DNA from 3 places in the Blautia intestinihominis genome. Region 3 is predicted to be linked to each of the others. Evidence: riboswitches for the same ligand, from Rfam matches in the RefSeq annotation. Region 3 holds a riboswitch; each other region holds the start of a gene.

Region 1 (10,350 bases), on a different contig from region 3:
CTGCAGGCAGTACTCTGCAGGGCTTTTGCAGAAGTGATGAAGCTGGAAGCAGGAGAGCCGGAGATCAATCTTAACAGACTGATGAATAAGGGCGTGTATCTTTTGTGTTGGATCCGGAGATATCAGAACCAGATTTTTAAGAACTGGAAGAAAAATGACACAGGTTGTTTTATCCATCTGGGCGCATGTCAGAATGTAAATGAAGTTCTTTTTATGAAATTTCTGGCGAGAGTGCCGGTGGATGTCCTGATTCTGTGTCCGGACCGGAATGAACACTGCATGCTTGAAGATGCTCTTTTATATGAGATAAATTATGAGACTTCAATGAAATTGGATCAGTTTCCGGAGCAAAACGCACAGCTTCATATAGGAACTGCCGCGTATCATGCAGAACGGGAACTGGATACACTGATGTACAATGACTCTGTGATATTCCGGGATCAGCAGTTTACGAAAGCCAATACGATCTCGCTGCAGACTATGGACAGGGAGATCAAACTTCTCTGGAATACGGAGATGAAATACAGACCAAATTTCAGTACGGCTGACGGAACCGTGAACATGCCGGTGATTTTTTCAAAAATATCCGGCGTGAAGGACAGGAAAACAGAGGGTTACTGGATCTCGATCAAACAGTTGATGACACCGGAAACGGTGGTGATCGATCATCCTCCGTTTCTGACTTCCACATCACCGAATCCGATTAAAATGTACGCGGCGGAATTTTTCCGAAACGGGAAACTACAGCGCAGGAAGATCCGGAATCATCCGGCATATCCGTATGGATTTCTCCGGGAAGAGATGCAGGAGTACATCCTGGACAAGCTGGAGGCGTTGATCGAGCAGCGGCTGATCCGGGGAACATTTGAGAATGGAACAGAATATACGATCATATCTGTCGCACTGAACCTGCCGAAACAGGTCACGCGGCTGATACAGAATTTTGATTTTACGAAGAAGAATCCGAAACTGATCTACATCAATGCTTCAGAAGTACTGATCACTTTGGAGGATTCTGTCTATGCAGCATTTTTGAACCTGCTGGGATTTGATGTGCTTTTCTTTGTTCCGACAGGCTACAATATGGATAACCATTTTAACCAGAGATTAATGGAAGAACATCAGACAGGAGATTTTATGTATGATCTGCAGGTTCCTGACTGGAATACGATTCCATTAACAGCACACACGTCATGGCGTGACAGACTATTCAGGAAAGGATAAAGTGTTATGGGAATTGATTTCAGCAAGGTAACACCACCGGCATCACCCGTGGAATCTGCACCGGCAGCCAGCACTGAGATTGAGACAGTGCAGCCATATGATATCATGGCAGACCGTCAGCAAATGAATGAAACACTGACGAATTCCGAGGAGGTCGACGCACTTGTAAGCACGATCGAGGTCAATAATCTCGAAACGATCGTTTCTTTCGGTGCAGAGGCGGCAGAGGAGATTGCAAAAGCATCGGATGTTGTTCTGAACAGCATGAGTATGAGCCAGCTGGATGAGTCCAGTGAGATGCTTGAATCGCTGTCCAAGATCATGTCAAAGTTTGATCCGAGTGAACTTCAGGAAAACAAAGGCCTGTTTAACAAGCTGTTTGGAAATATGAAGAAACAGCTCGAAAAGATCCTCGACAAATATCATACAATGGGAGAGGAAGTAGACAAGATCTATGTGCAGCTCCGTGAGTATGAGGGCGAGATCAAGCAGTCCAACCGTAAGCTGGAGCAGATGTTTGATGCAAATGTCGATTATTACCATCAGCTTGTCAAATACATTCTTGCCGGTGAGCAGGGCTGCCGTGAACTGGAAGCTTACATTGCACAGCGCCAGGCAGATTTTGAGGCGACAGGAGATAACTCCATTCAGCTTGAACTGGCAGGACTGAACAATGCACTTATGATGCTGGAACAGCGTACACAGGATCTTCGCGTTGCTGAGAATATTGCGATCCAGTCCATTCCGATGATCAAGACAATGGCATACAGCAATATGAACCTTGTCAGAAAGATCAATTCAGCGTTTATCGTTACGCTTCCAGTCTTTAAGCAGGGGCTTGCCCAGGCAGTCATGCTCAAACGCCAGAAGATCCAGGCAGAGGCACTGTCAGAACTTGACAAGAAGACAAATGAAATGTTGATCAAAAATGCCAGGAATACAGTTGAGCAGTCCAAGATGACAGCGAGACTTGCAAGTGGAAGTTCCGTCAAGATCGAAACGCTGGAAACAACGTGGAGAACGATCGTCAATGGTATCGAGGAAACGCAGAACATTCAGAAGGAAGCAAGAAAACAGCGTATCGACGATGCGGCCCGCCTTGAGAATATCAAACAGGAATTTCTCAAAACTTATGGTGGTGCAGGCAAATAAAACATGTTAAAATTTCTCAAAAGAGGAAATCATAAAGGAGGAAACAGCTATGCCAATCAATTTATCAAAAGGACAGAAAGTAGATCTTACAAAGGGAAATCCGGGCTTAAAGAACATCATGGTAGGACTTGGCTGGGATGTAAATGCTTTTGACACAGGTGCAGATTTTGACCTTGATGCAGCAGCATTTATGCTTGGTTCCAATGGTAAATGCCCGACGGACAAAGAATTCATCTTCTATGGAAATCTTGAACATCCGTCAGCTTCCGTAAAGCATATGGGAGATAACCGTACTGGCGAGGGCGAAGGTGATGATGAAGAACTGGAAGTTGTTCTTGCAGATGTTCCGTCAAATGTTGAGAGAATTGCTTTTACAGTAACGATCTATGAGGCAGAGGCAAGAAGACAGAACTTCGGCCAGGTTTCCAATGCATATATCAGAATCGTGGACAAAGATACAAACCAGGAACTGATCCGTTATGATCTGGGAGAGGACTTCTCCATCGAAACAGCTATTGTTGTTGGAGAACTTTACAAACACAACGGCGAATGGAAATTCAATGCGATCGGCAGTGGATTCCAGGGCGGTCTGGCAGCACTCTGCGGACATTATGGAATCGAAGTTGCATAAGTTTTTTTATAACAGAAACAATGTTACACGTTAACTGACTGGCAAAATGCCGGGAGGAGATAGAATATGTCGATTAGTTTGCAAAAAGGACAGAAAGTCAGTCTCAGCAAAGAGAGCAAGGGACTTTCAAATGTACTCGTAGGACTTGGATGGGATGCGGTAGAGCAGAGATCAGGGCTGTTCGGGCTTTTTAAGGCGGCAGATATTGACTGTGATGCGACCGCGATCCTGCTTAAGAATGGTAAATTTGTGGATAAGACAGATGTTGTTTATTTCGGAAATCTTGTGCACAAATCAGGCACTGTCCGTCATATGGGAGATAACCTGACTGGCGAGGGAGAAGGCGATGATGAGCAGATCCTCATTGAACTTTCCAGGGTGCCGCAGGAATATGACAAGATCGTGATCGTTGTAAATATCTATTCAGCAGTCCAGAGAAAACAGCATTTTGGAATGATCAAAAATGCATTTATCAGAATTGTAGATGGAAGTACCAATCGCGAGATGTGTAAATATGACCTTACCGAGAGCTATTCCGGTATGACCGCAATGATTTTTGGAGAGATATACAGACATAATGGCGAATGGAAATTCGGAGCTATCGGTCAGGGTACAAAGGACACATCGATCGGCGATCTTTGCAGACGGTATGTATGATGATGTGAAGAGTTTGGGAAGAGAAACTTTTGCAGTTTCTCTTCCTGCTTCATTATCAGAATATATAAATTTATTTATAAGAGAGGAATTCACCAAATGAGTGAAAAACAAAACAAAGCAGTTCTGGATAAGGGATTGCTGGACAGGAAAGCTCTTGAACAGGGCTTGACGGAGGAGCAGGCGGCGCAGAGCAAACAGCAGTATGGAACCAACGCACTTGCCAAGAAAGAAACAGAGTCACTCTGGTCTATGTTCATCGGTGCTTTTGACGATATCTGGATCAAGGTTCTCTGTCTTGCACTGGTGCTTAAGGTTGTGCTTGCGATCCTTGGCGTGATCGTTCCGGCACTGGGCGGCGACAATGACGTTATTGAGATCATCAGTATCATACTTGCAATTGCACTTGCAACAGGATTCAGTACCTTATCTGAATACAGAAATACATCAAGAAGTGAGGCTTTGCAGGAAGAATACAACAAAACCTATGCAAAAGTATTCAGAAACGGCAAACTTGTCAAAGTGCTGACAAGTGACATCGTCAAAGGTGATACGATTCTGATCCAGGCAGGTGATAAAGTCCCGGTTGACGGACTTGTTTTCAAAGGCAATGTGAAAGTATCTCAGGCAGCTCTGAACGGAGAATCCCGTGATGAGTCCAAGTCCGCAGCAGATACTATGGAAGAAGCAGAATCTACAGATTATTCTTCTGCACATAAAGTATTTATGGGATCAGTCGTTACCAGCGGCGAGGCATATATGGTAGCAACCGTGATCGGTGATGCATCCGAACTTGGTAAGATCAACAAAGCCCTTACCGATGAAAACGAGGAAGAAGAGCGTAAAGATACTTCCAGCCTCAAACTTGAAGTTGTTGCCGGTGGGATCGGTAAACTTGGTGTTTCCGCAGCAGCAATCGCAGGTGTCCTGCAGGTTGTTCTTTCTATCATGCGTGCAGATGAAGCAATCACGCCAGTATTTGTGATCCTTCTGATCGCAGAGGCTGTTATGCTGATGGCCTCCATCGTTATCATGGCAGTACCGGAAGGTCTTCCGATGATGAACAGCCTGGTTCAGTCCATGAACACAGAATCTATGTATAAGAAAAACATCCTTGTAAGCCATAAGGCAGCTTTTTCTGATTCTGCTTACATGAACCTTCTGTTCAGTGATAAGACAGGAACCATTACCGAGGGAAATCTTTCACTGGTAGAGTTTGTCCTTGGAGACGGAAGAATCGTTGACCATGTCTCACATAATGATTTTCTGGAAGCGATCACTCTGAATAACCTTGCAAAAATCTCTGAAGGTAAAGCGATCGGAAGTAACAACATGGACCGTGCACTTCTGACCTATGCTATTTCGAAGGGTGCTCCGGATAAAGTTGATGCGTCCAAAGTAAAAGAGATCAGCGGATTTGATTCCGAGAAGAAATGTGCAACCGTAGAACTGAATGATGGCACTGTTTACTGGAAAGGTGCAACAGAGAACATCATCAATGACGTGACACATTATATGACAGAAGATGGCAGCATCGCAGAATTTACATCTGCAGAGAAAGCCAAAGTGGAAGAGCAGATGGTCGCACAGGCGAAGAGAACTATGAAACTTCTCTCCGTAGTGAAGATCATCGGTTCCCAGAAGATCCTTCTTGCAGTCCTTTCTCTGCGAGATAACGTAAGAAAAGATGCGATCGAAACAGTTGAAGTCCTGAACCGTGCCGGAATCCAGGTAGTCATGGTTACCGGTGATGCCGAAGAGACCGCCGTTGCGATCGCAAAAGAAGCCGGAATCCTCAAAGATGAAAAGACAGAAGTTGTTCTTACTCATGATGAACTGGAACAGCTTTCTGATGATGAGCTTAAGAAAAAACTTCCGAATCTTCGTGTTGTCAGCCGTGCGAAACCTCTGGACAAGAAACGCCTTGTCACAGTTGCACAGCAGCTTGATGATGTCTGTGGTATGACCGGAGACGGTGTCAATGATGCACCTGCTTTGAAACAGGCGGATATCGGATTTGCAATGGGAGATGGAACCGCAGTTGCACAGGAAGCAGGCGATGTTGTCATCCTGAATAACAGTTTGACTTCTATCAAAGACTGTGTACTGAACAGTAGAACGATGGCAAAATCCGTCGGCAAATTCCTGATCTTCCAGTTAACTGTAAATATCAGTACCCTGTTGATGAACATTCTGGCACCGATCCTTGGCTGGACAGAGCCATTCTCTATCGTACAGATCCTGTGGATCAACCTGATCATGGATACACTGGCAGCTATGGCATTCGGCGGTGAGCCGATCCTGAACCGTTACATGAACGAGCAGCCGGCAAAGAGAAGCGACAATATCCTGACAGGATATATCAAATCTGCAATTGGTGTAAGTTCGATATTTATCACTCTGGGATCTATCCTGATTCTGGAAAATGTCGGCGGAATCACAACAGCAGTTATGCCGGCAGGATGTTCAAATCCGGATCTGTATGAGAAGACCTTTATGTTTGCATTCTTTATTTATGCGATTATCTTTAACAGTCTGAATACCAGATCTGAGAGATTTAACCTGTTTGAGCATATTGGAGAAAATAAGAGATTTATCCTTGTAATGGGTGCGATCTTTGTTCTTCAGACAGTCCTGATCCAGATCGGTGGAGAAGTCTTCAGCACAACTCCTCTGACACTGAAAGCACTGCTTGTTTCCATGGTTCTTGGAGTACTGATCATCCCTGTGGATATGGTACGAAAAGCGATCATGAGATCTAACAAATAAAAAGAGCTGATTTTGAAATATCCCCTGCTAAAGTGGCAGGGGATATTTTTTTAATCGATTGCAACGCGGATACCGCCGCTGCGTTCAGAAGGCTGAATGATAACAGTTACCGGAATTCCGCCATGCCATTCAAAGGAATAAGATTCGCCAGAAGCCTGTCCGATAAAGGTTTTCCAGTTGACATCTGTTGTGATGCGCGGGTCGCAGGCACCATTGCCCATCCAGCAGATCACAGCATCCGGATCGACAGAGATCGTATTGTGGGACTGTACATTGCTGAGTGCGATCGGGTTTCCGTCAGTGATGACCGCCACATAAGCTTCGCTTCCAGTTCCGGTAAGTGTGGTGGTAGCAAGACCTTTCTGGGACAAAACGCCGACACCGATGAAGCGGACGCTGTATTTGCAGTCCTGTGTAAATGCAAGCAGGTTTTCGGATTCGACAGAGATCGTTTCGCCCGGTTCCAGTTTATAGACCAGAACATGCTGTGCGCTTTCTGCGTAATAGGTTTCGGATGGACCGTTCATGGTGACTTTGGTAAGAGGAATGTTTTCACCGGTGACGCGGCGCATCAGGGAGCCGAGTGCTGCCTGGGCGAGACTTTTCTGCGGTCCGAGAAGGACTTTTTCGAAGCGGTAATTAGTGTTGCCGCTGCAGTCGCCTGCGATAAAAGCACCGGTCTTGGTGAAGATAACGTCGTTGCCTGTAGTAGTGACTTTGAGTGTCAGTTCGTTTATGGTTTCAAATTTGATCATAAGAGTATCCTCCCGTTAGTTTGTCTCAACGCCGTATAACTGGCAGAGCCCCGCCAGATCTCTGGCGACACCGTTTCCGATGGCGTTGAATTTCCATTCTGTATTATGTAAGTAAATCTCTCCGAGCATCATGGATGTGACATTGTCATAATAATCGGTCAGCATGAAACTGTAGATCTCCTGACCGGAATCCGGATCGAGAAGCCGGATATAGGCATCTTTGACCATGCTGAAATTTAGGTGCCGCTCCAGTGCCTCGTTGATCGTAAGGACAAAAACGATCTTCCGTATAGAAGTATTCAGTTTGAAAAAATCAATATCCGCATATTCACGGTCTGCCCTGGAGCCGTTTACATGCAGGGCAACACTTCCGTCGGGGCTCAGTGTCTGTCCGTAAAAAACAAACCAGTCATCGCCGGGAACCTTGCCTGAAGCATCCAGAAGATAAGCGGATAAATCGATATCACACTGAGGGTTAGAGACGTTCCAGCCAAGTGCAACACGCACCTTTGGAAACTGCCCGACTGTGCCGATACGGACTTTCTGGCCCTTCTGTATGACGTTACGAAGGACCGGGATATCGTGTTTCTGCGGAGCAGAGGATACCGAAGATACTGTCGGAGTTACAGGTGCTGGTTCTGGATGTCGATAAGCCTGCGTTCTTTTGGGATTTTCCTGTACATGGCCAGATAAAGTTTTCTTCAAATTTACAGAAAGAATATTTCCCCTGTGCAGAGCAGGCTGGATCTTTCGCTGGTTAAGTGTAAGAACGTTCCCGGCGGTATATGCCGATTCGATCTTTGTGGGAATTTGAAACATAGTTTACCTCCCCGTATTTTATTGATACTACATTGTTCACTGTTCTAATCATACCATGTTACACCATGAATTAAAATAAATCAGGTTAACATTTACTTTAACATTTACATTGATTTTTACTTATTTGGATCAAAACCCTTGAAAAAATGCAGAATTTACGTTACCATGAACTTAACTTCATAAAGGCAAAGCTGTGGTAACGCAGTGACGCAAAGCTATAGGGGCCGAGAACGAGCCAGCCAGTTGCAAGAACAGAGAATCCATCTGCTGTCTTGCTTTTTTTATGTAAAAAGCGAAGTCAGCAGTCGGGATTCGGTCAAATTTAATCAAATCAACGGCATACAGAAGGAGAGTGTAATGGCTCGAAAATACACAAAAGAAGAATTAAAAGAAAGACTTCAGCGTTCCATATATAAAGTAGTAGCAGAAGAAGGCATCGAAGGCGTTACCGTCCGTAAAGTATCAAAGGGATGCGGGCTTTCCGACCCGTATATTTATCAGTGTTACAAGGATCTGTTCGATCTGATGGATCCGGAGGTGATCGTGTCCAACATCATCGACAGCACCGTATCTGTAGCAGTCAAAATGCATCTTGGATATATGGACAAGACAGCTCTCAAGGCACGAACGATCTACAAAACAGTATTTGCATTATTGTTCCAGCTTCTGCATATTGATGTGTGGAACGGGGGAATATAAAAGCAGCGAGAGGCTGCTTTTTTGTACTTTTCCGGGTACATTTTTTGGACGTAAAAAAGTACAAAACCACAACATGTTGATAAAAAATATCAAGACACAGCTACAAATTGTATTAAATTAAAAGCATGCGCTAATCGATTGACAACGGCGTATTCCATAGTGTACACTAGCGGCGTGAACAAGGGAGTGTTCACTTGAAACTAATAAGATTCCGGTCTTATTTTTCTTTTGCAAGAAAAGTTAGACGGGACATACGCGGAATAAATCATATATTAGAGAGGTGCAAAATGAAAAACTTTTCACAGTGGGAAGGTTTCAAAGGAAACCGTTGGAAAGAAAAAATCGACGTCCGTAACTTTATCTCGATGAACTACACACCATATGACGGAGACGCTTCCTTCCTGGAAGAACCAACAGAAGCAACAAATAAACTGTGGGGAAAACTTCAGGAACTGCAGAAAGAAGAACGTGCCAAAGGCGGAGTTCTGGATATGGAAACAGAGGTTGTTACATCTCTGACAGCATATGGCCCGGGATACATCGACGAAGATCTTAAAGATCTTGAAACAGTTGTTGGTCTTCAGACTGACAAACCGCTGAAACGTGCATTTATGCCATACGGTGGAATCAAAATGGCAGAGCAGGCATGCGAAACTTACGGATACAAAGTAAGCGACAAGATCAAAGACGTATTCCACAACTATGAATTCAAAACACACAACCAGGGTGTATTTGATATCTACACACCAGAGATGAAATTAGCCCGTCACAGCAAGATCCTGACAGGTCTTCCGGATACTTACGGACGTGGACGTATCGTTGGTGACTACAGACGAGTTGCTCTGTATGGTATCGATGCTCTGATCGAAGGAAAACAGAAAGACTTCGCAGCATGCGACCGTCAGGGTATGAGACGTTATGACTTCCAGCTTCGTGAAGAGATCGCTGATCAGATCCGTGCTCTCAAAGGCATGAAGGTTATGGCTGAAGCATACGGATTTGATATTTCCGAGCCGGCTAAGAATGCAAGAGAAGCATTCCAGTGGCTGTACTTTGGATATCTGGCAGCAATCAAGACTCAGAACGGTGCTGCAATGAGTGTTGGACGTATTTCCACATTCCTTGATGTTTATATTGAAAGAGACCTTGAGAACGGAACTCTTACAGAGAAAGAAGCTCAGGAGCTTGTTGACCACATGGTAATGAAATTCCGTATGGTTAAATTTGCCCGTATTCCTTCTTACAACCAGCTGTTCTCCGGTGACCCGGTATGGGCAACTCTGGAAGTTGCAGGTATGGGACAGGACGGACGTTCCATGGTAACAAAGAACGACTTCCGTTTCCTGCATACACTGGAAAACATGGGACCGGCTCCGGAACCGAACCTTACAGTTCTGTATTCTTCAAGACTGCCTGAAAACTTCAAAAAATATACAGCTGACATCTCTGTACTGACAAGTTCTGTTCAGTATGAGAACGATGATGTTATGCGTCCGGTATGGGGTGATGACTACAGCATCTGCTGCTGTGTATCCGCTACTGAGACAGGTAAGGAAATGCAGTTCTTCGGAGCTCGTGCAAACCTTGCAAAATGCCTTCTTTACGCTATCAACGGTGGTGTTGATGAGAAGACAAAACAGCAGGTAG
Region 2 (10,350 bases), on a different contig from region 3:
AAGGGCGAAAGTGGCCTTTTTATCATGTCGAATGATACATTAGGTGCAAGCCTGAAGATTCTGTCCGATCTGCTTTGCCGGCATTATGGTAAAGGTGTGATTCTTCTTATTGATGAATATGATGTTCCACTGGATAAAGCCTTTCAATATGGATACTATGACCAGATGGTATCTCTTCTTCGTATAGTATTTGGAAATGTTTTAAAAACAAATTCAAGTCTGTACTTTGCGGTGCTGACAGGATGTCTCAGAATTTCAAAAGAGAGTATTTTTACAGGATTGAATAATCTGAAAACCCTTACGATTACAAATGCACAGTTTGATGAGTACTTTGGTTTCACAGACAAAGAAGTCAGGGAAATGCTGTCATATTATGAGCTGGAAGAACACTATGAAACGATGAAAGAATGGTATGATGGATATCGATTTGGAAAGACAGATGTCTATTGCCCCTGGGATGCAATTAATTTCTGTGATGATCTTCGGGCAGATGATGAGGCATATCCGCAAAATTACTGGTCAAATACCAGTGGTAATGCAATTGTGCATCGTCTGCTTAACAAAGCAGACAGCGTTACAAAGAATGAGATTGAAAATCTGATTGCAGGAAATGAAATCATAAAAGAAATACATCAGGAACTGACCTACAGTGAACTGGATCAGTCGGTGGAAAACTTATGGAGTGTACTGTTTACTACAGGTTATCTGACTCAGAGAGGCCGTGTAGACGGAAGAAAATATCGTTTGGCGATTCCTAACAGGGAAATTCGGGAATTATTTATAACTCAGATCCGGGAATGGTTTCGGCAGACTTCCAGAAATGATACAGGAACCCTGGAAACTTTCTGTCAGGCATTTCCTCAGAAAAATGCTGCAAAAATCGAAGAACTTCTGAATGAATATCTCTGGCATACAATCAGTATTCGTGATATATCCGGCAGAGAGAAAAAGGAGAATTTTTATCACGGGATACTTCAGGGGCTTCTCAGATATAAAGAAAACTGGCTGATAAAATCCAATGCAGAATCTGGAGAAGGCTACAGTGACATCCTTATTGAGATTCCGGAAAGCCGGACAGGAATTATTATAGAGATAAAATATGCAGAAGGTGCAGCATTTGATTTATCCTGCCACAAGGCGGTTGAGCAGATCAGAGAAAAACATTATGATGCCATACTTCTTGAGGATGGTATGGAAAATATCATAAAATATGGAATTGCCTTTTATAAAAAGAGATGTAAAGTGTTATTAGTGTGATAATTAATAAGGTGCCTGTCTTTGGGAAAACCAGAGGCAGGCATCTTTATTAAAAGTAAATCCGATTGTCTTTTTTGAAAAAATACTTCCAGTGCATATAGCCGGATAGGATCCGGGTCAGTATTTCTGCTGCCGGAACGGCGAGCCAGACACCTGTGATTCCCAGAAAATAAGGAAATGACACAAGACAGATGACCAGGAAAAAGAGTGACCGCAAAAATACGAAAACCGGTTGATGCGAGCTGAAAGGTTTCCGGATCTTTGGTGAATACGGATACAATGGGTCCGGAACCAAGGACAGATAAGATCACCATAACAATGGATGAAAGGAAGGTAAATCTCATAATAATATTATATGTATTTCTGAGACGATCTCTCTGCTGTACACCGTACTGGAAACCAATTACAGGACTGACCCTGATAGAAAGTCCCATATAAAAAGCGTTGAACAGAAACTGCCCGTACAAAAGGATTGTGATGGCGGCGACTCCGGATGCACCGGCCAGCCGGATCAGGATAATGTTGAAGTTAAAACGGTAATGTTTTTCTTGTGCATAGGGGAGCGCTAGAGTATAATAAAATCAGTTTTTGCGGCATAAGTTAACAAACTATAATTTAAATAAGGAAATCGGCAAACCAGATGAAAGTCTGGGACGCAAAGCTACAGGGCCTGTAAAATGGCAGCCAGTTGCATAAAATGAGGTGCACTGTCTGTTTGACAGTGCTTTTTTACGGAGTTATTTCACAGACGTAACAATAATGATTTTATCAGGAAAGAATGAGGAAAATAAAAGTATGAAAAAGGCAAAACGTTGTCTGACAGCAGTGGTGTCAGGTGTGCTTGTAGCAACTGCTGTCTTGTCTGGATGTGGACAGTCAAAGAAAGAAGTATCTAAAAACGATGATCATCTTACCGTTTATCTGTGGGAAAATCGTTTGATGAAAAATATTGCACCCTATGTCCATGAACAGTTCCCAGATCAGGATATTGAATTTATTATTGGTAACAATGATACCGATTTATACAGTTATTTTAAAGAACATGATGAATTACCGGATATCATAACAGTACGTCGATTTTCTGGAACAGATGCACAGGACTTACAGCCTTATCTTATGGATTTTGCTTCTTATGATGTTGTTTCCAAGTATTATTCCTATGCGGTGCAATATTATAAGAATGCGGAGGATGAAATCCAGTGGCTGCCAATCTGTGGTATTCCGCAGACGATCATTGCCAACAAAACACTGTTTGATCAGTATGGAATTAAGATTCCAAAAAATTATGAGGAATATGTACAGGCTTGTCAGCAGTTTTATGATAATGGCATAAAACCGTATTCCATGGATCTTGGGGAAGACTGGTCTAATAATGAAATCATCCAGGCGGCGGCAATCGGTGAGTTTACAAGCCTGGATGGTATTGAATGGCGAAACGGTGCAGAGACTGCAGCTGATGAAGTGAAGTTTGATGATACATTATGGAAACGTATTTTTTCAGAAACCAGTCAGTTTCTTAAGGATTCGCACTTTGGTAAAGAAGATATCAATATTGACGTCGATACAGGAATCCAGATGTTTGTCGAGGGAAAATCAGCAATGTTTCATGGACATCCGACGGTTATGCAGCAGCTACAGAAACAGATGGATGCGGAGCTGATCCGTATTCCTTACTTTTCACAGACAGCGGATGAATCCTATGTGTACATGACTCCGTCCTTAAACATTGCATTTAACAAAAACCTGGAAAAAGACCGGGAGAAACTGGATACTGCGCTGGATGTGCTGGATTGTATGATTTCAGAAGAGGGGCAAAAGCTGATTGCGGATGGAAGCGGTGTTATTTCATTGAATACAGATGTTCCAACCATGATGCAGGATGTGCCTGGACTGGAAGATGAAATTAATAATAATGCTGTTTATATCCGATATTCCGCCCAAAAATCATTTGATGCAAGTCTTGAGGCTGTTCACGGATTACTGTCAGGGGAAATGGATGAAACACAGGCTTATGCTACTTTTCGCAGTGTAATGAATCGTAAAGATCCAGAAGAAAAAGCAATCGTGAATTTTGAAAATGAATATTCCATTTCACTGAACGATAGAAATGGCCGTGATGCAGCATCTTCCATTTTAACTATGATCAGAGAAGAAAATGATGCACAGCTGGCTCTGGCACCATATTATTATTTCACTTCTTCTATGTACAAAGGAGAATGCACCAATAGCCGGGTTGGCATGATGACAGCGAAGAGTTCAGATACAGCATTATATTTTACAAAAATTAATGGTAAACAGGTTTGTGAACTCGTAGAAAATTATCTCGCCGAAGCTGATGAGAATTTTTATGTAACCAATAAATACGAATTACCAATTGCATCCGGTATGAAAATGATCGTCAATCAAGCGGAAAGTGGATTTTCGTTAAAGGACTTGACAGTTAATGATAAGAAAATAGACAAAGAAAAGGAATACTCTATTCTTCTTACAGACACCACAATGTCTGTTTTGAAAAAAATAAATCCGAAATGTGAGATTGAGCAGCTTAAAGATACAACATTATCAAGTGCATGGATCGAAGCAATGTCAAAAGGACAGCAGCCGTCAGCACCGGAAGACTATATAGAGGTTGAACAGTAAAAGTGGGGATAGAACAAACGGTAAATAAAAGAAAAAAAATAACAAGGCTGTTGCTTATACTACTTATTATTCTTTTAAGTTTAGCAGGAACAAAGTATCTGGTAAGCGAGTCTAGCAAGTATATCAGCGAAAATGGAAAAAGCAGTATGGGAGCTGTTGTTGAACAGATACAGCAGACCTATGATCTTCAAGTGAGTGGATACTACAACCAGCTGCAGTTGGTTGAGGAATTTTTACTTCATGAGAGGGAGCTGTCTCTTGAAACGGATGTGAACAAAAGTTTCTTTGAAGCATGGGAAAAAGAATCGGAAAGTACACTTATATTCCTTCAGGAAAATGGTCAGGCAATATCAGCAGGTGGAACAAAAATGCGGATTGATATGCCAAGTAAACTTCTGCTGGACTTAAAGAACGGATACAATATTGGAAAACTGGTGCGTCTTGATTATGATCAGAAGAAAAAAGAAGGTTATCTGGTTGCGATTCCATGTCAGGAATACACTATCAATGGAGAAACTTATACGGCAATTGGAACTGTGTATGATCATTCGAAACTGGATTCCATGTTAAAACTGAAAGGTTATCATGGGAAAGCATATTTGTTCATGCTGGATCATGACGGAAATATTACGTATACGAACCAGAGTGGAGATAAATACCTGCGTAATTATTCTTTGTTAAAACATTTAAAAGGGGAACAGGCTATTACAGAAGAAGAGGCTGATTTGTTCAAAAAGAAGTTTGATAACAGAGAATCCGGAGTTGTATTTTTGGGAAAACAGAATCCCTATTATCTGGGGTATTGCCCGATAGAAAGCAACAACACCATTTTGGTATGCATTGTGGCAAGGGGAGTTGTTGACAATGTGCTGACGGATTACCAGAAAACGGTGTTGTTTACAACAATACTCATGGCAGGTTTTATACTTTTGCTTTTTGCCGGATTATTCTACAGTATTTCTAGACTTAGTCTTGCAGATCAAAAAGCAGAATATGAAAAAAGAAATAATGAACTTCATTTACAAACAATGAAGGAAATGGAAGTAGTCAATCAAAAACTGAAAAAGGCAAAGAACGTTGCAACAGAGGCTTTACAGACAGCTGAAAATGCAAATAAGGCGAAAACGGATTTCCTGTCTAATATGTCACATGATATCCGTACACCTATGAATGCAATCATTGGTATTACGTCTTTGATCAGACATGATGCAGGTAATAAAGCAAAAGTTATAGAGTATGCAGATAAAATAGATATTTCATCACAGCATCTGTTAGGAATCATTAATGATGTTTTGGATATGAGTAAGATTGAGGCAGGAAAAACAGTCTTCAAGTATTCTGACTTTTCTATTCTGGATTTTATGCAGGAACTTGACACTATATTTCATTCTCAAATATATGAAAAGCAGCAGACCCTTACAATCATAAAAGAAAATATTCAGCATGAGTGGGTGAATGGGGATCAGATTCACCTGATGCAGATTTTCAGCAACCTGCTTTCCAATGCAGTGAAGTATACCCAGGAAGGTGGGAAAATTCAGTTCTTTGTAGAAGAATGTGAGACAAAGTCATCTGTCTATGCAAAGTACCGCTTTTTAGTCAGTGACAATGGTATGGGAATGTCGGCAGATTTCAAGGATACAATTTTTGATGCGTTTACCCGTGCGGAAAGTTCCCTTACAAACAAAATACAGGGAACCGGACTTGGAATGGCGATTGCTAAGAACCTGGTTGAGGCAATGGGAGGTACCATTGACGTGGACAGTGAATTAGGACAGGGAAGCTGTTTTGAGGTTCTCCTGGATCTGAAAATTGCAGAGGATGGAACGGCTGCTCTGGCGGCACAAGAAGAAACGGATGAGCAGGATGGTAATATCCTTCAAGGAATGAGATTCCTGTGTGCAGAGGATAATGAGCTGAACGCAGAGATCCTGACGGAACTGTTAAAGATTGAAGGTGCGGAATGTACCATCTGTGAAAATGGCGAAGAGATTTTGAGAGCATTTGAACAGTCTGCTCCAGGTGATTATGACATGATTCTAATGGATGTGCAGATGCCTGTTATGAATGGCTATGAGGCAACGAAGGCAATCCGCAGAAGTTCCCATAAACTGGCAAAGACGATTCCGATTATTGCCATGACTGCCAATGCATTTTCAGAAGACATTCAGCATTCCCTTGCGGCTGGCATGAATGCACATGTTTCAAAACCGGTTGAGATGAAGGTGCTGGAAAAGACGATCAGAAGCATAAAATCTGGTGGGGGGGGGTACCGAACCGCAGGTCACTGTACAGTGACAAATGGAAAGTAACCGGACATAGAAGAATCAAAAAGGATAGTTAGGGATAGAAGGAAAATGAAAGGAAAAAGAGTGATTGCAGGCATTCTGCTTGCGGGAATTTTAGCAGTCACCCTGGCAGGGTGTAAAAACACAGATAACACGAAAGAAGAAACCGAAAAGCCAGTCATTACGCTTGGCAGTGACAACTATCCACCATACAATTATCTGAATGAGGATGGTGTACCGACGGGAATCGATGTAGAACTGGCTACAGAAGCTTTCAAAAGAATGGGATATCAGGTGGACGTTGTCCAGATCAACTGGGAGAAGAAAAAAGAATTGGTGGAGAGTGGAGAGATTGACTGTATCATGGGCTGTTTTTCCATGGAAGGGCGTCTTGATGATTACCGTTGGGCAGGACCATACATAGCAAGCCGCCAGGTGGTCGCTGTAAATGAGAACAGTAATATCTATAAACTGAGTGACCTGGAGGGTAAGAACCTGGCTGTTCAGTCCACAACCAAACCGGAAGGCATCTTTCTGAACCGGACGGATGAGAGAATCCCAAAGCTGGGCAATCTGATCAGCCTGGGACACAGGGAGCTGATTTATACATTTCTGGGAAAAGGATATGTAGATGCAGTTGCAGCACATGAGGAATCTATTGTTCAGTATATGAAGGATTATGATGCAAGCTTCCGTATTCTGGAAGAGCCTCTGATGATCACCGGAATAGGTGTCGCTTTTGCAAAAGATGATGACAGAGGAATCTGTGAGCAGATGAGCCAGACATTGGAAGAAATGCGTCAGGATGGCACATCCCTGAAAATTATTGAAAAATATCTGGATGATCCCCAGAAGTATCTGGAGGTGGATGATTTTGGGTATTAAGAGAAAGAAAAGAGAAAAACGAATCCAGCTGTTCGGTGCTCTGATTGGAATCTGTGTGGCTGTAGTATCTCTGTGTTATTTCTTTCACGCAGAAAAAGCGGAAGCAGAGAAAAGAATGGTGGAGATTGTAAACTATGTGAAAGTGCAGTGCTCCACCTACACCCATTTTAATGAATCTTCGGAATCAAAAAGCCTCCTCCGTGCCATTGAAAGTGCCAGACAGATGAGTACAAATATTAAAATGGAAATAGAAAACGGAGGGCAGCTAAGTCGGGATTTCCTGAAAGAAAACCTGCAGACTCTATGGGTGGATGGTATCATTGTACTGGATGCAGAAGGAAAGACGGACTGTGAATACAGCACGGATGAGTCTCTGGCTAATGAGATTACGGAGTATCTGCAAAAAGAAATTATCATGGATTTTGCCGGATATGAAGAAAGAAGCTATTCGGAACGGTTTACCAGGGAAGATGGATCCTTTATTGACATTGCAGCCTGCGCCAGAAAAGATGCACCGGGTATCGTTGCAATCTATTATTACACATCTCCTGAATTTGCCAGAAACTATACGCTGACGATACAGGGGCTTTTAAATGGTTATAGTATCCAGAAAGATGGAACGATTATCGTTGCAGACGACGGAATCGTTGTTGCCAGCAATAATGAGAGCCTGTTGGGGCAGAATACGGCTGGCAACGAGGTTGTTCAGGCAATGAAAAAGCATACAGACAGTCAGCACATTTATCATCTCAAGAATGAAGGAACCGGATGTTATGGAATCATGCTGAAGCAGCGGGATTATTATATCTATGCGTATCTTCCGGATACGGAAGTGTTTCATAACCTTCCATTAAGTGTAGCAGGTGTTATTTTTCTTTATTTTCTGATATTCAGTATATTTTTGTTCTGGGGTCACAGAACCAATCAGGCACATCAGAAACAGGAGCAGGAAAAAGATGAAAAATATAAAGCAGAACTTCTGACAGCAGCAAAAAAGGCAGAAGCCGCCAATGAGGCAAAAACAGAGTTTCTTCAGCGGATGAGCCATGATATCAGGACTCCGATTAATGGAATCTACGGTTTGATCAATATGGCAGACCATTATGCAGATGATATGGAGAAGCAGAAGGAATACAGAACAAAGGTTAAAGCGGCAGCCAATTTGTTGCTGGAACTGGTAAATGATGTTCTGGACATGAGTAAGCTGGAGTCGGGTGAAGTTGTTCTGGAAGAGAGTCCATTTAATCTGAGCAAAATCTCTGAGGAAGTGCTTGTTGTAATTGAACAGATTGCTGCAGAACAGAATATCCGGATTGTATGGGAGAAAAAAGAAATCATACACCGTGATCTTATTGGAAGTCCGGGGTATGTAAAACGTGTGATGATGAATATCCTGTCCAATGCAGTGAAATATAACAGAGAAAATGGACATATTTATCTTAGTTGCATGGAAATCCCATCCGAACAGCCAGGAATGACGACAATGGAATTTATCTGCCGGGATACAGGAATCGGAATGACTGAGGAGTTCCAGAAACATATTTTTGAACCATTTGCACAGGAATATATGGGAAGCCGCACAAAGTTTGCCGGAACCGGACTGGGAATGGCCATTGCAAGGAAGCTGGTCGAGAAAATGGGTGGAACCATTACTTTTGAAAGTGAAAAAGGCGTAGGGACGACATTTGTGATCCGGGTTCCATTTAAAATAGATCCGGATGCGGATAAACGTGAAGAACAGAAGGATGTATCCGAAAAATCTATAAAGGGAGTGCATATTCTTCTGGCGGAAGATAATGAGCTGAATATGGAAATCGCCGAATTTGTGCTTCAGAATGAAGGTGCTGACGTGACAAAAGCCTGGGATGGTCAGGAAGCTGTTGAACTGTTCAGAAATAGTGAACCTGGTGAATTTGATGTCATTCTTATGGACATTATGATGCCGGTAATGAATGGTTATGAAGCTACAAAGATGATCAGGTCTCTAGACAGAGAGGATGCAAAGGAGGTACCGATCATTGCAATGACAGCAAATGCGTTCACGGAGGACAGAATAAGAGCAAAAGCAGCAGGGATGGATGAACATGTTGCTAAGCCAGTTGATGTGGAATTACTGATAAAAGTAATTCATAAATTGGTGAAATAATTGATACGACAGTGTCAAATAAGCGGTGAAATCTAGGCAGGAGGACTAAAATATGACAATGCGAGAGTGCTATGAAGCTATTGGAGGAAACTATGAAGCTGTCTTGGGACGCCTTCACAGCGAAGCACTGATTCGGAGATTTGCATTAAAGTTCCTTGAAGATCAGAGTTATATACAGTTAAAACAGGCATTGGAAAAAGTACCAGAAGCATATGAGATGACGATTGAAGGAATAAAGAAGGGACTATAGCATTAAGTGATGCAACATGACTTTCTGTCTTGGATCAAGTGCTTGGAACATCATAAAAAACGAGTGGATAAAGGTAATAAAAAATATGGATAAAAGACAAAAAATCCTGATTGTAGATGATTCAAAATTAAACAGGGACATATTGAAGGAGATTCTTGGAGATGCTTATAACTATCTGGAAGCCGAAAATGGTAATCAGGCAATCCAGATGATAGGAGAAAATATTGGAATTGATCTGATGCTTTTGGATATCAATATGCCACAGATGAATGGTTTTGAAGTCCTGGAAATAATGAAAAGAAGCCAGTGTATTGCTGAAACTCCTGTAATCATGATATCTTCTGAAGATGCTGTTGATACTATGCGTAAGGCATATGAGCTGGGAATCACAGATTATATCACACGACCGTTTGATTCTGTGATCGTAAAGAAAAGAGTTCAGAATACCTTGGGTCTCTATATGAACCAAAAGCATCTGATAAATGTGGTTTATGATCAGGTTTACGAAAAAGAAGAAAATAATAATATCATGATCCGGATTATGAGTAATATATTGGGATCCCGTAACAGCGAGAGCAGAGAACACATCCTGCATATTAAAACAGCAACGGAGATGATGCTGAGACAACTGGTAAAAGTAACAGATGATTATCCTTTGACAGAGGCAGATATTGCTTTGATCACAACTGCTTCGTCCCTTCATGATATTGGTAAGATCCGTATTCCGGAAGAAATACTGAATAAACCAGGCAGACTTACCGATGAAGAATTTCAAATTATGAAAACACATAGTGAGCTTGGCGCAGCTATAATTAAGGATATGGACTTTCCACAAGATCATCCACTGGTACATACCGCATGGGAAATCTGCAGGTGGCACCATG
Region 3 (10,350 bases):
GAAGGTTAAATGGAACCTCCTCCAGCATAATCTCACCGGATTCCAGTTTTCCCATATCAAGAACCTCATTGATCAGCTCCAGCAGAAGGTGAGAGGCATCCCTGATCTTTTCTCTGCATTCTGCCAGTTTATTTATATCATTATGGTAATAATCCGCGACCTCGAGCATCCCGCAGATTCCATTGATCGGTGTGCGGATATCATGACTCATTCTCCTGAGGAAATTTGTCTTGGCTTCACTGGCACGCTCTGCAGTATCCAGTGCTTCTTTCAGAAGCTTCTGCTGTCGGATTTCAGCCTCCACGACATCATCTACATTCAGGAATCCCAGCACAATGATCCCTGAATCCTCGTTTCTGATAACGCGGAACTGATAATAATGAATCTCATCTCCGTTTTTTACCCGGTAGTTGCCCTTGTACTCTTCTTTTTCCCTGATCCTCTTACGCACATTGCGAAGCCTCAGTACTTCATGCAGCATATCGCGGTCATCCGGATGCACCCGCTCTTCAATGTATTTTGCAAGAAACTTCTTATAAGAATAGCTGCCGTCCTCTTTCTTCTTCAGTCCATCTTCATTTCCCTCTTCCTCTTTGATGATCGAGAGCGTTTTTTCTCGGAGATTCAGAAGATATACATCCCTGTAATTGCTGCTGAGTGTACGGACAATACTGACCTGCGTCTCATATTCCTCCTGTGACCGGGTAATATCCACTCCATACAAAAGTCCCTCCAGATGATTATTCGACGGATTTATCAAAAGCCGTACCACGTACTTTGAAATACGTGCAATATTGTCATCATAATAGCATTTCGAAATTCTCGTTATCTCCACCTGTCCTGCATTGTAGTTCTCAAGCATGGAGTTTCGACAAAAAGCATCGATGAAATCCTGTCTGTCCTGCTCCTTCGGAATATACTGTGCCGTATCCCGGACAAACGCATCAATCGTACAATCCGACTCCAGTGTATCCACGATCGCAGATGTTCCACCGGTTTTGAGTATCTTATCATCCGTGATATCCAGATGAAAATATCCCGCCGCATGAGAAATGGAACCGATCAGGGAATTCAGTTGATTTTCATATATTTTGCGTGCATTTACATCATTATCCTCGCATGCGGCAGCGATTACAAAATCCTGCTCATCCTCCGTTTCACCGTTTCTGGTAACCAGAAGATAGTAATAATGCGTCTCTTCTCCTGCACTCCTGAAATGCACCCTGAAGCTCGATGAATTTGCAAGTTTCTGTTCCAGATAATCCAGTTCCATTTTTTTCAGGACGTAGCTGCGGTCATCCGGATGGATATAGCGGGTAAGATATTCCCTCACTGTATCATAATCCGCATTATCTTTCACAATACTGTTGTCCGGATCATTTGTAAATTCAGAGCGGTAAACAGAAATTGTTTTCTGCTGACGGTTGACAGAATAAACTGCCACATAGTCCGAAGCAAGCCGATTGACTGCCCCCAGAAGACGCAGAGATTTCTCTCCTGTAGGAATCGCACTTGACAGTCTCTCTCCCTCTGCAACGGTACTGAAAACCAGTGCATGCCCTCTGCCGCCGTCTGGAAGGATGGTATCCACCGCATCCACAGTCTCGTAAATATGACGAATGGGATCCAGATACGTCTTTGGACCACAGATTCCATTGACCACCGGACACGGCGGACATGGTGCATCCAGTCCCATCAGTGCTTTGTAACATTTCATTCCCATCTGAAGGCTCGGATAGATTTCCTTCGCTGTCTCGTTAAACCCAATAATATTGTAATCCCCGTCAATACTGTAATATCCTGATGAATGTGCCCCCATAAAGTCCCCTTTCCTGTTCCATTCTATTTCGTAACTGTTCAGCACCCTCACAGTCACGAGTCAAAATGCCTCGCGGGATACTGCTTTCTGAATAGTTACCTAACTGTTTAATACATCGAACTGCATAAACAGTATTATCAATAAGAGTATATCATTTTTTGAAGCAATTGGAAATCTGTTTATTTGTTGTGGGAAATATAAAAATTTATTACTAATAACCAGATGTTTAGCACAACTGAAGCATATGATATCATTTGTTATAGAATTTGATCAGGAATGCTCTTAGTTATAAAGTCGCGGCAGGTATCTTCGCATCTCATATACCCGCCACGACTTTGGATAAAAATTTAACGCATATTATGTTCTTCCAGTTCCGGAAAATCTTCATAAAGGTCTGCACGGAGCAGATATACACCATTGTATTCCGGGAAGAAGTGCAGATCATCCTCCAGAGTCACCAGTCCAAACCGCTTATTCAGCCCGTCTGTGGAATACACGACAGTCACATCCATATTTCCGGCATTGATCCCGACATACTTTAATCCGCGGTCGATTGTGTTATTCTGTCTGAAATCCAACCCGTATGTAGAAGCAAAAGATTTACTCTGGAATACAATATCTGCATGCCAAACAAGATCGCTCTGAATCGCATTTTCGAAAATTTTTTCCATGATATCTGGAATTCACACACTGATAATAACAATCGCCACAATGTATTGTCCATGATCAGACATGCTATTCATTCAGTAGAGATTATAGCTGAAGTTAATTAACTAAGAGGCAGACCGTACGTCTGCCTCTTTTCTTTCCCATACACACCTGGAATTGAATCACAGCCAGTTTTCCAGAACATTATTCAGCTTATTCATATCCAGCGGTTTCGCGATATGTCCATTCATGCCTGTGTTCTTGGCCAGCTGTACATCTTCTGCAAAAGCATTGGCAGTCATGGCAACAATTGGCAGTTTTCCCTGTTCACCCGGAAGGCTCCTGATTGCCGCTGTTGCCTCATAACCATTCATAACAGGCATTTGGATATCCATAAAAACAAGATCATACAATCCTTCCGGAGAAGCTTCCACTTTTTCAACTGCGATTTTTCCATTTTCTGCTGTTTCCACTTCTGCCCCTGTCATCTCCAAAATTTCAACAGCAATTTCTCTGTTTAACTCATTATCCTCGACCAGCAGGATCTTTTTTCCTGTATAGTCTGCCTCTGACAGCTCCTCCAGATAATTTCTTGCTGTTTTTTCTTTTCTGCCAGAAGTAAACTGCCGCAATGTAGCCGTCAAACGGGAACGGAACAGCGGTTTTGCAATAAAAGCATCTACGCCTGCAGCCTTTGCTTCTTCTTCGATCTCGCTGAATTCATAAGATGTCAGTACAATAATGGTAATCTCTTTCCCTATCCGTTTCCGGATCTGTCTGGCTGTCTCTATGCCATCCATTTCCGGCATCTTCCAGTCCAGGATAACAGCAAAATAATCATTTTTTAGCTCATGACGTGCATAACAACGTTCAACAGCTTCCCTGCCAGAAAGAACCCATTCACCTGTAATACCGATTTCTTTCAGTGTGGCAACTGTACTTTCACAACATGTCTTATCATCATCCACAACCAGAACAGGCAGATTCATCAGATTTCTGTCCTGTTCTTTTTCTTTTTCCTGAAGTTCCAGATAAATTGTTACTGTAATTTTAGTTCCCTTATGTAAGGTGCTTTCCACTTTAATATTACCATTCATCAGGTTCACAATATTTCTGCTGATTGCCATTCCAAGACCGGTTCCCTGAACTCTGGTTGTCCGATGGTCATCTGCGCGGCTGAAAGGATCAAACATGATTTTCTGGAATTCCGGTGACATACCGATCCCATTATCCTCAATCGTAAATTCATAGCATCCAAGTTCCGAAAATCCATTTGGCTTTTCCTCTATGGAAAAAGTAATATTCCCACCATCCGGTGTATACTTGATCGCATTACTCATCAGATTCACAAATACCTGCTGGATTCTCAGGCTATCACCACAGACACTCTCATGTTCAATGTGATTAATGTGTATATCTAAATTGTGTTTATGTTCATCAATCACCGGTTTTGTGAGTGTTATAAGATTATCCACCAGATCTGGCAGATTGAAATCCTCCTGTGCCAGCGTCATTTTTCCACTTTCAATACGTGCCATATCCAGCACTTCATTAATCAGCCCCAGCAGATGACGGCTTGATTTTGTAATTTTGCTGAGACACTCAATGACTCTGTCCTGACTCTCAATATTTGCTCCTGCGATTGCCGTCAGACCCACAATGGCATTCATCGGTGTCCGGATATCATGGGACATATTGGAAAGGAATTCTGTTTTCGCACGATTTGCATTTTCTGCGGATCGGTAAGCCTCTTTCAGTGCCTGACGGGATTCAATCTCTGCTTTCTTCTCCTGTGTCACATCCATGGATGCCAGCAATACCTTTACCAGCTTTCCATTCTCCCATTCCAGAGGAATATAAGAAGCGATTTTATAAATCTTTTCATCCAGGCTGCAGTACTCAAACTTATAAATATCATTTTCACTTTTCAGATTCTTCCGGATATTTTCCGGTGCTGTCAGGATATTCATAGTCTCCAATGGTTCCAGTGTCTTATATTTTTCAAGAACCTGTATCTGAAAATCATGATAGAATCCCAAAGGTTTATATATCATCTGTCCATTCAGGTTGTAGAATTCATATCTGTCATTTTCCAGATCACAGACAACAAAACGGTCAACCAGACGCACAATGCTCTGGATCAGCTGCTCCATGGAAGCATTGTCCGCTGCCATTTGCAGATGCCGTGCGCTCTCCACCTTTGCCTCTGTAATATCCCGCAGGAAAATCATGGCATATTCTGAATCCTCTATCTCTCCACGTATGATCACATTACGGACCCATCGTTCTTCACCATTCAGAGTGATGCGGCACTCCAAAGCCAGTTCTGTTTCCAGACCCTTCAGCTTTTCTGCAACATAACCACGATTGTAAAAAGCGGATACCGCCTTCTTATCTATTTCCACGACATAGGAATCCACAAAATGCCGGATCAGTTCATCCCATGTATGACTCTGTTCAAAGACCGTCATCAGGGACGGTTCAACCTTAAAGGTATCAAAAGTATTCGCTTCCAGATTCACATAATACTCGCACAGATCTGCTTTCGTGAATGCTCTATGGAAAGCAGCAGATTTTTGTGCCTGCATGGCCTCTTTTTTCTCTGCATCAATATTAATAAAAATCCCGGCAATCCTGCTGGCAGAACCATCCAGCCGGCGTATCACTTCTGCCGATGCCCGAAACCACTGGTATTGATTATCCTTCATTCTCATACGATACTCTACCTGGTATTTTATCTGGTTCGTCTTATCCTTAATTGCCGCCTGAAGCTGCACCATTACTCTTTCTTTATCCTGTGGATGCAGAAGGTCTGACCAGGATTCCAGTTTATTCGGAAAGTCCAGAGTGTCATGATAGCCAAGCATTTTTCGGAATTCATGACTCCAGTTTGCATTCACAATCTCACTGTTTTCGTCACAGTCAAAATACCAGAAGCCGGAATAGATAGCCTCATTGAGCAGTGCCAAATTTACATGATCCCAGTTGACCTGTACGGACATAACCCAGATCTGTCTGCCTGCTTCATCTGTCGCATCCTCTTTATAAAGCCGTACATTATTCACGGTACCGTCCGCAGTAAGGATCTGTGCTTCCCCTGCTCCGTGAAGCTGCGAAAAACGGTCTCGATTCATTATATCTTCCCCATTATAAAAGAAGTTTTTCAATGAGCCTTTTGTCTGTTTCATGAAAGTATCGAATGTATATCCTGTACTATGCAACAGCAGATTATTCACAGACAAAATAGACAGGTTTTGGTCATAAGATCCTGTCATTATACCTACCCCGCCATTATTTTCCAGTGTTTTCTGTACGGCCTGTAACATGGCCTGTGTCTGCCCCGTTACATTCTCACCTAATGAATATATTTTGTCTTCATAATTTTTCATTTTATAAAAATCCTCTCTCCGTCTTATGCCTTCTTCATCCTGCTTTTATCTGTATACAGAGAACCTGTCCCTGCCAGTTTTCTTACCCATTTGGGCATACAAAAAAGAACACATGCCAAAATATGCCAGTGTCCCTACTACATTTCTTCAAAATCACACATCCGTATAGTATAAAAGTTATCGAAATCTCTTCCGTTTTCACATCTTTTCTATATATGATATGAAAACAGTGGCAACCGGCTGACCTGGTCAAACTTTTTGACTTTAGCCCCTTCTGGCTTTGCGTCCCTGCCTTTCAGCAGGTTTGCCTTTAAATAATTTCTATTTTTATCAAAAACAAAATACCATAAAGTTTTTCATACGTCAATATTGCTGGATAGAAAATCTGTGTATTTTGCGTATGCCAGCCTGCATTGTCAGTTATCGATCGGCTCGCCAAACCACTCACCATAAAATTATTTATTACAATTTCACTGGCTGCAAGATGTGGAACCTTTACACCATCTCCTTTTCCACAAAATAAGAGCCTTGCCGAAGCAAGGCTCTTACTAAGCGTTTTTCTTCGATTCAAAGAATCTATTCGGCTTGTGATTACCGCATAAATCAACCAGTTATAATCTTTTCATTTTATCCGTGATACTCTCCATTATACTGGATCAATGTAATATCTTCTACATTTGTGATCTTCCGGATCCTCTCTGTGAAATCGAGATCATTCTGCCGACAGAATACCTCAACTGCCATCTCTGTTTTCTCCCCACGCATCGTCTTTGACTTTATGAAATATTTCATTTTTCCAAAGTTGCGGATAATTTCATCACCTGCCTCATCTCCCTGATAATGAATCACTGCGATATAGATCCTGCCCTTCTGCTGCTTATGATAGAACAAAAAGATCATTGCGATCATTACAACTGCCGCGATCAGAGCCAGCACATACATTCCTGCTCCGGTTGTGATTCCTGTAGTGATCGCCCAGAAAAGATATAGCAGATCCATCGGATCTTTCACCGCTGTACGGAAACGAACGATAGACAACGCTCCGACCATACCAAGTGAGATCACAATGTTCGTACTGATCGCCAGAGTAACCATACAGGTAAGAAGCGTCATTCCGACCAAAGTAACCGCAAAGCTTCTGGAAAAGATTACCCCTACATAAAATTTGCTGTAAACCATATAGATCACCGCTCCAAGAAGCAATGCAATGATCAGCGAAATTGCCATCTTCGGTGCATTAAAGCTGTCAAATACGCCGGATTCCAGCACCGACTTCTTAATCATATCTTGTATACTCATAATAGTTTTCTCTCCTGTGTTTCATTCCAATATTCAAACCCATGCAAATACTGCGATTTTTCATAACAGAGTACATATTTTGATACTGCTGTGAATTCTTGTGCATTTGGTGGAAGCAAGTCACGCACGATCTGTGGAAGCATCTCTGTGAATTTCACTTCCATAACCAGTTTCCCCGGTTCAAGCACCGGAAGTGTCGGAAGGGACGGATCAAAGATGTCATAACTTCCGACCGCAGCCCTCACATCACTGTCAAATGTAATCCTGACTGTCCCCTCATCCATGATCCACGGTACACGGTCATAGTCAACGATCGTGCGTGGACGCATGAGATTGCTGACACATTCCACATAAAATTCTCTGCACAATGAATACGGACTGCTTAACAAAAATTTATAATCTCCATCAAGGATCTTATAGAATTCTTCCTTTGTCAGCGGAGCACTTTCTTTATAAATATAACTTCCGAATTTCTTCTTCCGCTCCAGCTTGATCGAACGGTCACTACAATCATAAATACGGATCCTGTATTTTTTTCGCATCAGGACACCAGATTCCTTTTCCGCATAAGCGCTGTTGAAATAATCTTCAAAATAGAGGCTGCGGATCATATAACCATTTCCCTTTGCATTTGGATCCTTTTTCAGCAAATGCTTCATCCTCAGCTCCAGCAATTCTTTCTCACTGGTACTGATCAGATATTTCCATTCATTACGGAAGCGTTCTTTTGATAAATCATTCCTCATAAATATCTTCCTCAACATTTTGGCCGCCTGTAATGTAGAAACATTTCATACCATAATTCTTTCCAGCGTCTGTTACATAATAATCAAAAGCATCCTGCGTCTGTCCAGATGTATTTGTCGCACGGATACGCACAAAATACTGACCATCTGCCGGAACTGTAGTCTCCGCTTCCGGAATTTGAATATTATCCTGACGAAATACAATCTCATTAAACTTATAATCTTTTGCCAGTTCAACTGTGTAAGTGATCGTCTCTGCATCAAAGTCATACGATGCGTCCCAGTTGAACTTCAAAATATTTCCCTCGATCACCGGTTTTCCGATATAAAACGGCATTGGCTTTTCCAGGCTCTCCTTATAAAGTTTATAATTTTGTTCTACCTCTGAAGGGATTGCCGATGCAATTGTTTCATACTTCGCTTCAGTCAACGGTGCATACATCTGGTCCGGCATCTGATTTAAATACTTCTGAGTAACTGTACGATATTCCTCTATCATACTACTGATCCGATCCACACTGAGATAGGATCTCAGATCCTGGATCGCCGCGTCAAGTTCCTCACGGAAATCCTCGGACTGCAGACATCTTTGAAAAAGAACATTTCCCCAGTAATTGCTGACTCCACATTCCCAACTTTCCTGATCGAAACGATTCTGAATGTTGTATTCGGTTCTCATGAAAGAGCCGTCATTATCCCACGCAATCAGATACCATGTGTCCGAATTCTGTGGACTATATAAATATGTATTACGATTCTGTGTATCTACATTTCCGGTCAGTATCTGATACGCCATCCAGTACGTCAGATTTTCTCTGTCAAAATATTGATCCAGGATATCCGCAATCGGTTGAGAAATATCATTCAGATCTGTCAGCATTTGAATCAGTTTCGTATGATCTGAATTTCCTTTGATCTCCAGGAGCTTTTCAAAGGCTTTCTGGTCATAGGTCGGATCGTCTTCTTTTTTTATTACATCTTCATAGCGGAAAAACTCAAACGAATTAATTTTGTACAACTGTCCTTTCGAATCCATTCCATGGTTCTTCATTCCTGTCTTGTTCAGCTGTTCCACCTGTGTGTACAATCCATAGTCCTGGAATTCTGAGCTGTCCCCCTCGGTAAGATCTCTTACATATAAATGTACGAACTGAGTTCTAAGAGACATCAGCTGCGGTATCCCTTTCAGAAGATCGTAGGACAGCTTATTACGGAAACGCATTCCCTCTGTCTGATGTTTATTCAGATTGATTGTGCGCTGTCCACGCCAGGTTCCTTTGTTCTTCTTCAGCTCAATCTTGTAGTTTTTCTGTGCATTACGGCTTGATGTCTGTCCTCTGATCTGCACAGTAGCATTCGGCACATTTTCACCATATCCAACCTCCCCTCTCTGCGGACCTGACTCATCACCAACCTGAAGAAGCGCCGCTGTCTGGTAACGGTCTACTCCCATCTTGTCATAATCATAGGCCGAATAACTGTTGATCTCCTTCCAGGTGTGATCCGTTCCCTCTGAAGAATTTCCGCGGGAAACGGTGAGATACATCGTCACAACACTCGTCTCGTCATCATTTTCATAGAGACTATCCTTATCCCTGAGGTGAACGTCGTTGATATCCTGTGTCTCTGCCTTTTTTATCTCTTCCTGTTGTTCTGTCTGTTTCTTTGAAGTATCCCCTGTGTTCTCCGGGGTGGTACATCCCGTCAGGCAACAGGACATTCCTAATAAAAGGGCACATCCCAACGCAAGTAATTTATATTTTTTCAAGCTTATCTCCCCTCTCTATTTTCTCTTCCAAAAAGCATCCAAGCCGTGTGAAGAAACCTGTTTTATCCTCTGCTACGATCGGCTGTACACTCAAAATATAATACGGTAGTTTTTTTATAAAATATCCAAGACGCAGTGTACAGATCAAAAAGAACACTGCACTTCCCAGTAAAAATCCAAACCCATAATACACCTGTGGGAAGAATAAAGACACACAGGTAAATGTCGTCGTACACGCGGCGAACATTCCTGTTGCAAATAATGCTCCTTTGTAATCTGTAAAATAAAGTAAGATCAACATCATTGTGTTAGCAATTGCATAGAGTCCATAGCCGACACAGAGTGTACGGAAATATCCTTCCATAAGATCATTAAATCCAAGCGGAAGATATGTCAGAAGCAGCTGTCCGATCGAAATCGCCAGTGCCGTTGTAAGTAGCTGCTTTAACGCCGTATATTTCAGCTCCATGTTTAAAACCTTTCTCATCTCATTTCCCGCCTGCAGGATATCCTTGATTTCTCCCTTGTCATTAAACAAACTATAATAATTCCGATATTTCGGATAGAAATTCACTTCCACAGATACAACGAAATTAACGGTTGTAATAAGAATCGTCAAATAGGCGATCATCGCAGGTACATCATGATACGGTGCACCATAAAATAATCCCTGAACATGTA

Evidence for each region. A riboswitch is a leader RNA that binds a small molecule or an ion and turns the genes downstream of it on or off. The one in region 3 is predicted to bind cyclic di-GMP.
Region 1: it holds a riboswitch for cyclic di-GMP, as region 3 does, so the genes downstream of both, WMO75_RS04220 (hypothetical protein) here and WMO75_RS03080 (response regulator) in region 3, are expected to answer to the same signal.
Region 2: it holds a riboswitch for cyclic di-GMP, as region 3 does, so the genes downstream of both, WMO75_RS13150 (ABC transporter substrate-binding protein) here and WMO75_RS03080 (response regulator) in region 3, are expected to answer to the same signal.

The regions. Positions count from the first base shown of each region.
Region 1 covers NZ_JBBMEI010000008.1:47,333-57,682, forward strand. Annotated here, with positions in the region: gene WMO75_RS04185 (YceG family protein) at 1-1,224, shown strand, start outside; gene WMO75_RS04190 (toxic anion resistance protein) at 1,231-2,376, shown strand; gene WMO75_RS04195 (TerD family protein) at 2,426-3,007, shown strand; gene WMO75_RS04200 (TerD family protein) at 3,074-3,664, shown strand; gene WMO75_RS04205 (cation-translocating P-type ATPase) at 3,761-6,430, shown strand; gene WMO75_RS04210 (AIM24 family protein) at 6,481-7,185, opposite strand; gene WMO75_RS04215 (TerD family protein) at 7,201-8,004, opposite strand; cyclic di-GMP riboswitch class I at 8,179-8,255, shown strand; gene WMO75_RS04220 (hypothetical protein) at 8,362-8,703, shown strand; gene pflB (formate C-acetyltransferase) at 8,991-10,350, shown strand, end outside.
Region 2 covers NZ_JBBMEI010000045.1:14,073-24,422, reverse strand. Annotated here, with positions in the region: gene WMO75_RS13155 (AAA family ATPase) at 1-1,257, shown strand, start outside; partial or broken gene WMO75_RS19980 (MATE family efflux transporter) at 1,224-1,784, opposite strand; cyclic di-GMP riboswitch class I at 1,878-1,953, shown strand; gene WMO75_RS13150 (ABC transporter substrate-binding protein) at 2,053-3,897, shown strand; gene WMO75_RS13145 (ATP-binding protein) at 4,044-6,209, shown strand; gene WMO75_RS13140 (substrate-binding periplasmic protein) at 6,255-7,070, shown strand; gene WMO75_RS13135 (ATP-binding protein) at 7,054-9,216, shown strand; gene WMO75_RS13130 (hypothetical protein) at 9,269-9,466, shown strand; gene WMO75_RS13125 (response regulator) at 9,552-10,350, shown strand, end outside.
Region 3 covers NZ_JBBMEI010000005.1:81,353-91,702, reverse strand. Annotated here, with positions in the region: gene WMO75_RS03090 (hybrid sensor histidine kinase/response regulator) at 1-1,819, opposite strand, end outside; gene WMO75_RS03085 (glycine betaine ABC transporter substrate-binding protein) at 2,167-2,490, opposite strand; gene WMO75_RS03080 (response regulator) at 2,650-5,856, opposite strand; cyclic di-GMP riboswitch class I at 6,085-6,175, opposite strand; gene WMO75_RS03075 (hypothetical protein) at 6,167-6,427, opposite strand; gene WMO75_RS03070 (DUF4956 domain-containing protein) at 6,484-7,155, opposite strand; gene WMO75_RS03065 (polyphosphate polymerase domain-containing protein) at 7,152-7,901, opposite strand; gene WMO75_RS03060 (CotH kinase family protein) at 7,891-9,669, opposite strand; gene pelG (exopolysaccharide Pel transporter PelG) at 9,656-10,350, opposite strand, start outside.